2 regions of the Micromonospora sp. WMMD723 genome follow, and region 2 is predicted to be linked to the other one. Evidence: riboswitches for the same ligand, from Rfam matches in the RefSeq annotation. Region 2 holds a riboswitch; the other holds the start of a gene.

Region 1 (3,400 bases), 4.1 Mb from region 2:
GTCGTCGCGCAGCACGCTGCGCCCGTCGAGCAGGACGTCACCGGAGTCCGGTTCGATCAGCCGGTTCACGGTGCGCAGCAGGGTGGACTTGCCGGAGCCGGACGGGCCGATGACGCAGGCCGTGGCGCCCCGGGCGACGTCCAGGTCGACGCCGCGCAGCACCCGGTTCGTCCCGAAGGCCAGGTGCACGTCGCGCAGGCCGAGGCTGACCGAGGTGGTGGTCGCGGTGCCGGTGCTCATCGGGGGTCCTCCCGGGTGGGGCGTGGTGGTGGAACGGTCGCGCCGGCCAGGGCCAGCCCGCCGTCGTCGTCAGGGTCGACGGTGGCTGTCCGACCCTGGCGCAGCCGGCGGTCGATGGCGTTGACCGCGTGCGTCAGCGGCACGGTCAGTAGCAGGTAGCACAGGCCGGCCAGCAGCAGCGCCGACTGGTTGCCGGTGTTGGCCGCGTAGTCCTGCCCGATCCGGAACAGCTCCCGCTGGCTGGCCAGCAGGCCGAGGAAGTAGACCAGGCTGGAGTCCTTGATCAGCGCGATCAGCTGGTTCACCCAGGCCGGCAGCACCCGGCGTACGCCCTGCGGGACGATCACCAGGCGCATCGCCTCACCCCAGGAGAAGCCCAGCGCGCGGGCCCCCTCCAGCTGCGCGGCCTCCACGCTCTGGATACCGGATCGGAAGATCTCCCCGATGTACGCGGCGGCGATCAGCGACAGCGCCAGGATGCCCAGCGGGTACGGGTTGGGGCCCCACACCTGCATGCCGAGCGGGGCCAGGCCGACGCCGATCAGCAGGATGGTGGCGGCGGCCGGCAGGCCCCGGAACACGTCGGTGTAGACCCGGGCCGGCCAGCGCAACCACCGGGTACGGGAGATGCCCGCCACGGCCAGCGCCATGCCCAGCACCGAGCCGAGCAGGGCGGCGGAGACCGCCAGGATCAGCGTGTTGGGCAGCCCGACGGTCAGCATCTCGGGCAGCGCCTCGCGCATGGCGTCCCCGTCGAAGAAGGTCTCCCACAGGGTGCTCAACGGATCCATGGTTCTCCTACCGCCCCGCTCGCTGGTCTGGTCGTACCGTCAGGAGGTGGCCGACGCCGACGGCGTCGCCGCGCCCGGGGCGGTGACGTCGCCGCTGCCGGGGGTGAAGCCGGCCGGGATCGGCCGACCCGGGTAGTACTGCTGCTGGAGCCGGGTCCAGGTGCCGTCGGCGATGACCTCGTCGAGGCCCTTGTCCAACGCCTCGCGCAGCGCGTCGTTGCCCTTGGCGACGGCGTACGCGGTGGGGGCCGGGCTCAACTCCGTGGCCGCAACCGTGATCTTGCCGTTGCTGTCGGCGGCCGACTTCTCGCCGATCTCGGCGGGGGCGATCCAGGCGTCGGCGGTGCCGGCCTTGAGCTGGTTGATCGCCCCGTTGTAGTCGGGCACCCGCACCGGGTCGAGCTTGCGGGAGGTGGCGTAGTCGTCCTGCACGGTGCCCTGCACGACCACCACCCGCTTGCCGGCGAGCTGGTCGAAGCCGGTGAGCGGGGAGCCGGCCGGGACGTCGAGGCCGAAGTAGCCGAAGTCGTAGCCGTTGCCGAAGTCGACGGTCTTCTTCCGGGCCTCGGTGACGGTGATCGAGGAGCTGCCGACGTCGTACTTGCGGTTGTTGACCTGGGACAGCAGCGCCGAGAAGTCGGTGCCGACGAACTCGACCTTCAGCCCGACCCTGCCGGCGACGGCGACGAGCAGGTCGTTGTCGAAGCCGGTGAACGTGCCGTCCTTGAGGTAGACGTTCGGTGGGGCGTCGGTGAGCGTGCCGGCGCGCAGCAACCCCGGCTGGAGCAGGCCGTACGGGTTGTCGGCCGCCTCGGAGTCGCCGCCGCAGGCGGTCAGCGCGGTGCCGGCGAGCAGGGCGGCGACGCCGAGCGCGGCGACCCGCGTCCAGGTGGCGCGGAACAGTCGGGGGGTGGTCAGGGCAGGAAGGAATCGCACGGGTGTCTCCGGAGGTGGTCGGGCGGCGGCGGACGCGCGCCGCCGACGGGATGCCCACCGGGCATCCCGCTGGGGTGTCACGGGAAGAGGGGTCCGACTAGCGGCGGCGACAGGAGTCGCTGTGCACCCGCATGAGGTCGACGTGCCGCCGCCTGACCAGCCGGACGCCGACGGACCGGACGCCGGATCGGGTCACGGCGGTGACGCCGTCGCCGGGTGGGTGGTTCGACACGGGTTCTCCCTGATCGGTGTCGACCTGGGGTGACCAGGCCACGCTTGCACCGGGTCGTTCACCGGTGCCTGGTCCTCACCCGGAGCACCCCACCGTGGCGGAGGGTTGCCGGCCAGCGAGCCGGGGCTTGACGCTGGCGCTCATGACCTGCCCGAAATCTAGCAGCAGCGACCGGCCGGTCGTCCACCCGTTATGACGGCCCTCACGTCCGCCCCTTACCGGCGGCCGGCCCGCGCGGTGGTCGTCGGGCGGCCCAGGACCTCGGCGTCGTAGCGGACCCGGGCCGCCTGCACCTCGGCGAGGTGGGTGGTGGCCCAGGCTTCCAGGCCGGAGACCAGGTCGAGCAGGCTGCGGCCGAGGTCGGTGAGGGCGTAGTCGACCCGGGGCGGGACGCTGGCGTGCACGGTACGGGTGACCAGGCCGTCGCGTTCCAGCCCGCGCAGGGTCTGGGTGAGCATCTTCTGGCTGATCCCGTCGATGTGCTCGGCCAGTTCGCTGTAGCGGCGTTCGCCGTCGGCGAGGGTGAGCACGACCAGCACGCTCCACCGGTCACCGATCCGGTCGATGACCTGCCGGCTGCCGCAGTCGCGCTGGAACGGGTCGGGTCTCATCTCTTTACTCTCCATCAGTGCGTCACAAACTTCAAGGTGCCTACTCTCTGCCGGGAAGTATCGGCTCCTACCTGCGCGTTGGCGAGTACGACAAGAGCACGCCACCCGAAGGAGAGCGCCATGTCCGTCGTCGTCACCGGGGCCACCGGCCACCTGGGCCGCCTGATCGTCGAATCCCTGCTGCGCCGGGGCGTACCCGCCGGGCAGGTCGTGGCCCTCGGCCGCTCCGTGGACCGGCTCGCCGACCTCGCCGACCGGGGCGTCGTGGTGCGGGCGGCCGACTACACCGACCCCGACTCGCTGCGTACCGCCTTCGCCGACGCCGAGAAGCTGATGTTCGTCTCCGGCAGCGAGGTCGGCCAGCGGGTGCCGCAGCACCACAACGTGATCGAGGCCGCCCGTCAGGCCGGCGTCGGCCTGGTCGTCTACACCAGCATCGCCCACGCCGACACCTCCGACCTGCTGCTGGCCGCCGAACACCGGGCCACCGAGGAGGAACTGCGCGCCTCGGGCCTGCCGTACGTGCTGCTGCGCAACAGCTGGTACCTGGAGAACTACACAGGTCAACTGGCCAACTACCTGGCCCACGG
Region 2 (3,400 bases):
GGCGTTGGGTCGCAAGAACTTGAAAAGTCTCCGGCGAAAGCCCTCCCGCACGGAGCATCTTCCGCCGCCCGGTTCCTGCCGTCAAGTCCTTCCCGGCGGGTTTTCACCACGCACCGCGAAAACCCGGTCACCCAGAGATCCACTCGGGCCATCCTGTGCCCATGATCGACACAGTGGGGCCGGAGAGGCGGTATCCCGGCCGACTGACACCGCAACCCGCACCCCGATGGGTCGACCACCCTGGCACGGACCGGGGGCGGGCCGACGCGGGGGCCGACACCGCGCACGGGGGCCGACACCGCGCCGGGTTCAGGAGAGGAGGCCGGCGTCGCGGGCGGCCCGCAGGGACGGCTTGATCCGGTGGGTGGGGCCGACCTGACCGGCGACCGCGTCGATGGTCTTCAGGCCCTCGCCGGTGTTGAAGACGACCGTCTCGGCGGTCGGGTCGAGCCGGCCGGACTCGACCAGCTTGCGCAGCACCGCCACGGTCACCCCGCCGGCCGTCTCGGCGAAGACGCCCGTGGTGCGGGCCAGCAGCCGGATGCCGGCGCGGATCTCGTCGTCGTCGACGTACTCCATCCAGCCGCCGGTACGCCGCACCGCCTCCAGGGCGTACAGGCCGGCGGCGGGGTCGCCGATGTTGAGGGACTTGGCGATGCCGGTCGGCCGGACCGGGGTGATGGTGTCGGTGTCGGCGTGCAGGGCGGCGGCGATCGGGTTGCAGCCGGCCGACTGGGCGCCGAACACCCGCCAGCCCCCGGCCGGGGCCTCGACCAGGCCGATCTCGACCAGCTCGGTGAACGCCTTGTCAATCTTGGTGAGCAGTTCGCCGGAGGCCATCGGGATGACCACCTGGGCCGGGATGCGCCAGCCGAGCTGCTCGGCCACCTCGTACCCGAGGGTCTTGGAGCCCTCGGCGTAGTAGGGCCGGACGTTGACGTTGACGAAGGCGGTGTCCTCGAACTCGTCGGTCTCCACCAGTTCGCCGCAGAGCCGGTTCACGTCGTCGTACGAGCCGTCGATGGCGACCAGGTCGCCGCCGTAGACGGCGGTGGTGATCACCTTGCCCTGCTCCAGGTCGCCCGGGATGAAGACCACCGAGGGTGCGCCGGCGCGGGCCGCGTGGGCGGCCACCGAGTTGGCCAGGTTGCCGGTCGAGGCGCAGGCGAACCGCTCGAAGCCGAGCGCCTTCGCGGCGGTGAGCGCCACCGAGACCACCCGGTCCTTGAACGAGTGGGTCGGGTTGGCGCTGTCGTCCTTGACCCACAGCGGCGCGCTGATGCCCAGCTCGGCGGCGAGGTGGGGGGCCGCCACCAGCGGGGTCAGCCCCGGGTCCAGGGTGACCCGGGTGGCCGGGTCCTGGCCGGCGGGCAGGAGGGCGGCGTACCGCCAGATGTTCTGCGGGCCGGCCTCGATCTGCTCGCGGGTGACGCGCGCCAGCGCGGCGGCGTCGTAGTCGACCTCCAGCGGGCCGAAACACTCGTAGCAGGCGTGCTGCGCGGCGAGCGGGTAGCGGGCGGAGCAGGCGCGGCAGACCAGGGCACGGGCGGGGCTGGCGGCGGTGTCGATACCGGGGGCGGCGAGCGTCGACGTCATGTCGATTCCTCTCATCTTTCCCCGCATCGCACCCTGCGGCGGGGACGGAATTGGCACCTGCCCCGCCGGACGCTCAGCGATGAGCGCGCGGGGTGGTTGCCGGGGCGTCGTCGGGCCGTATCCCTCAGCCCCTCTGGATGAGGTATGCAGTTGTGAGACCGAGTCTAGGCAGCTTCGCGGCCATCGCCCAGCCTGCTTCCCACGGTGTGAACCATGGCGTTGGCCACCCTGTCACCTGGCATCGGCCGGGCACCCCGGCCGACACCGGTGTTTCGGGGAAGTTTCCAGCTCAACACGTCCGTAAGCACCGGGCGGAGAAACCGTACGCCGGCCCCCCGGTCGGCCCCTGACGGCGCTCCGACAGGCCGACCCGGGCGGGCCGTGGAGCCGATGACCGGCATTGCCATCGATCAGTACGGTGCGGGTGATCTGATGTCGAGAGAGGACCCCCGGCAATGCGACGGATACCGTTGAGCCTCACCAGTCTCGCCCTGGTCTGCCTGCTCACCGCGTGCGGGGGTGAGCAGGGCACGAAGGACGGGGCGGCACCGACGGTCGGCCCGTCCGCCGAGCCCTCCACGGCCTCGGTGCTGAACGCGGCCACGGTCGAGCCGACGCCCACCGGCGTCGAGCCGACCCCGCAGAAGAAGAGCGCCCCCGCCACCGCCCCGGCGGTCACCACCACTGCCCCGGCACCGGTGGTCAAGGCTCCGTTGACCTGCGCTCATCTGGCGGGTGCCAGGCTCGGTAGCAGCAAGACGCCCTACAACGGCTATCCGGACTACCTGCCGTTGAGCGAGGGGCAGTGGTCGGGCGAGGACGGCGCGACCGTGACGCTCCAGAAGCCCTGCGGCATCGGCGACCTCGACGGCGACGGCGCGGACGACGCGGTCGGCGTGGTCTCGATCAACTCCGGGGGCAGCGGCACCTTCTACACCGTCGCGGTGTGGCGCAACAACGGTGGGCTGCCGGTGTTCCGGGCGCTGACCGATCTCGGCGACCGGACCCCGGTCGTGTCGGTGAGCGTGGCCGGACAGCGGGCCACCGTGGTCTGGTTGACCCGCAGCCCCAGCCGGGGCATGGCCGAGCTGGACATCAAGCGCACCTCGGTCTACAAGCTGTCCGGCAGCACGCTCGCCGAGGTGAGCCACACCGACGCTCCCTACAACCCCTGACCGGCCGGATGGCCGGGGCCGCCTGGTCGAGGCGGTCCCGGCCACCCGGGTCAGCGCGTCAGACCGACACCGAGGCGGGCTCGGAGACCGGGGCCGCCGGGGCGTCGGAGCGCCGGCGGCCGAGCAGCGTGTCGAGCGCCCAGGAACCCGGGCCGAGGACCGCGATCAGCAGGAACGACCAGCAGAACAGCGCGGACAGCTCGCCGCCGTTGCGCAGTGGCAGCAGGCCCTCCGGCTGGTGCACCACGAAGTAGGCGTACGCCATCGAGCCGGACGCGAGCAGCGCCGCGGGCCGGGTGAAGAGACCGGCCAGCACCAGCGCGCCGCAGACCAGCTGGATCAGCGCGGCCCACCAGCCCGGCCAAGCGCCGAGCGGGACGGCCTTGCCGGTCACCGGGTTGCCGCCGAACAACCCGAAGACCGACGACAGGCCGTGCAGCATGAACAGCAGGCCGATGACCATGCGGTACAGGGACAGGGTCGGCCCGCCGAGCCGAGAGACGTTCATGGGAACCTCCATGGAAGGGATTACTTCCCCTCATGATGAGGCATCGAAGCAGTTAAATCGATAAATTCTTTGTTTCTGGGAAGATCCCGTTGCGAGACAATACCCCACCCCCCGCACCGCG

Evidence for each region. Region 2 has a riboswitch for S-adenosylmethionine ahead of thrC (threonine synthase). Riboswitches for the same ligand answer to the same signal wherever they lie in the genome.
Region 1: it holds a riboswitch for S-adenosylmethionine, as region 2 does, so the genes downstream of both, ACN261_RS23930 (ABC transporter substrate-binding protein) here and thrC (threonine synthase) in region 2, are expected to answer to the same signal.

The regions. Positions count from the first base shown of each region.
Region 1 is NZ_JBMKNR010000001.1:5,500,329-5,503,728, forward strand. It holds gene ACN261_RS23920 (amino acid ABC transporter ATP-binding protein) at 1-240, opposite strand, end outside; gene ACN261_RS23925 (amino acid ABC transporter permease) at 237-1,031, opposite strand; gene ACN261_RS23930 (ABC transporter substrate-binding protein) at 1,071-1,967, opposite strand; SAM riboswitch class IV at 2,235-2,347, opposite strand; gene ACN261_RS23935 (winged helix-turn-helix transcriptional regulator) at 2,415-2,810, opposite strand; gene ACN261_RS23940 (SDR family oxidoreductase) at 2,931-3,400, shown strand, end outside.
Region 2 is NZ_JBMKNR010000001.1:1,370,594-1,373,993, forward strand. It holds gene thrC (threonine synthase) at 310-1,596, opposite strand; SAM riboswitch class I at 1,605-1,740, opposite strand; gene ACN261_RS06285 (hypothetical protein) at 2,067-2,771, shown strand; gene ACN261_RS06290 (DoxX family protein) at 2,830-3,279, opposite strand.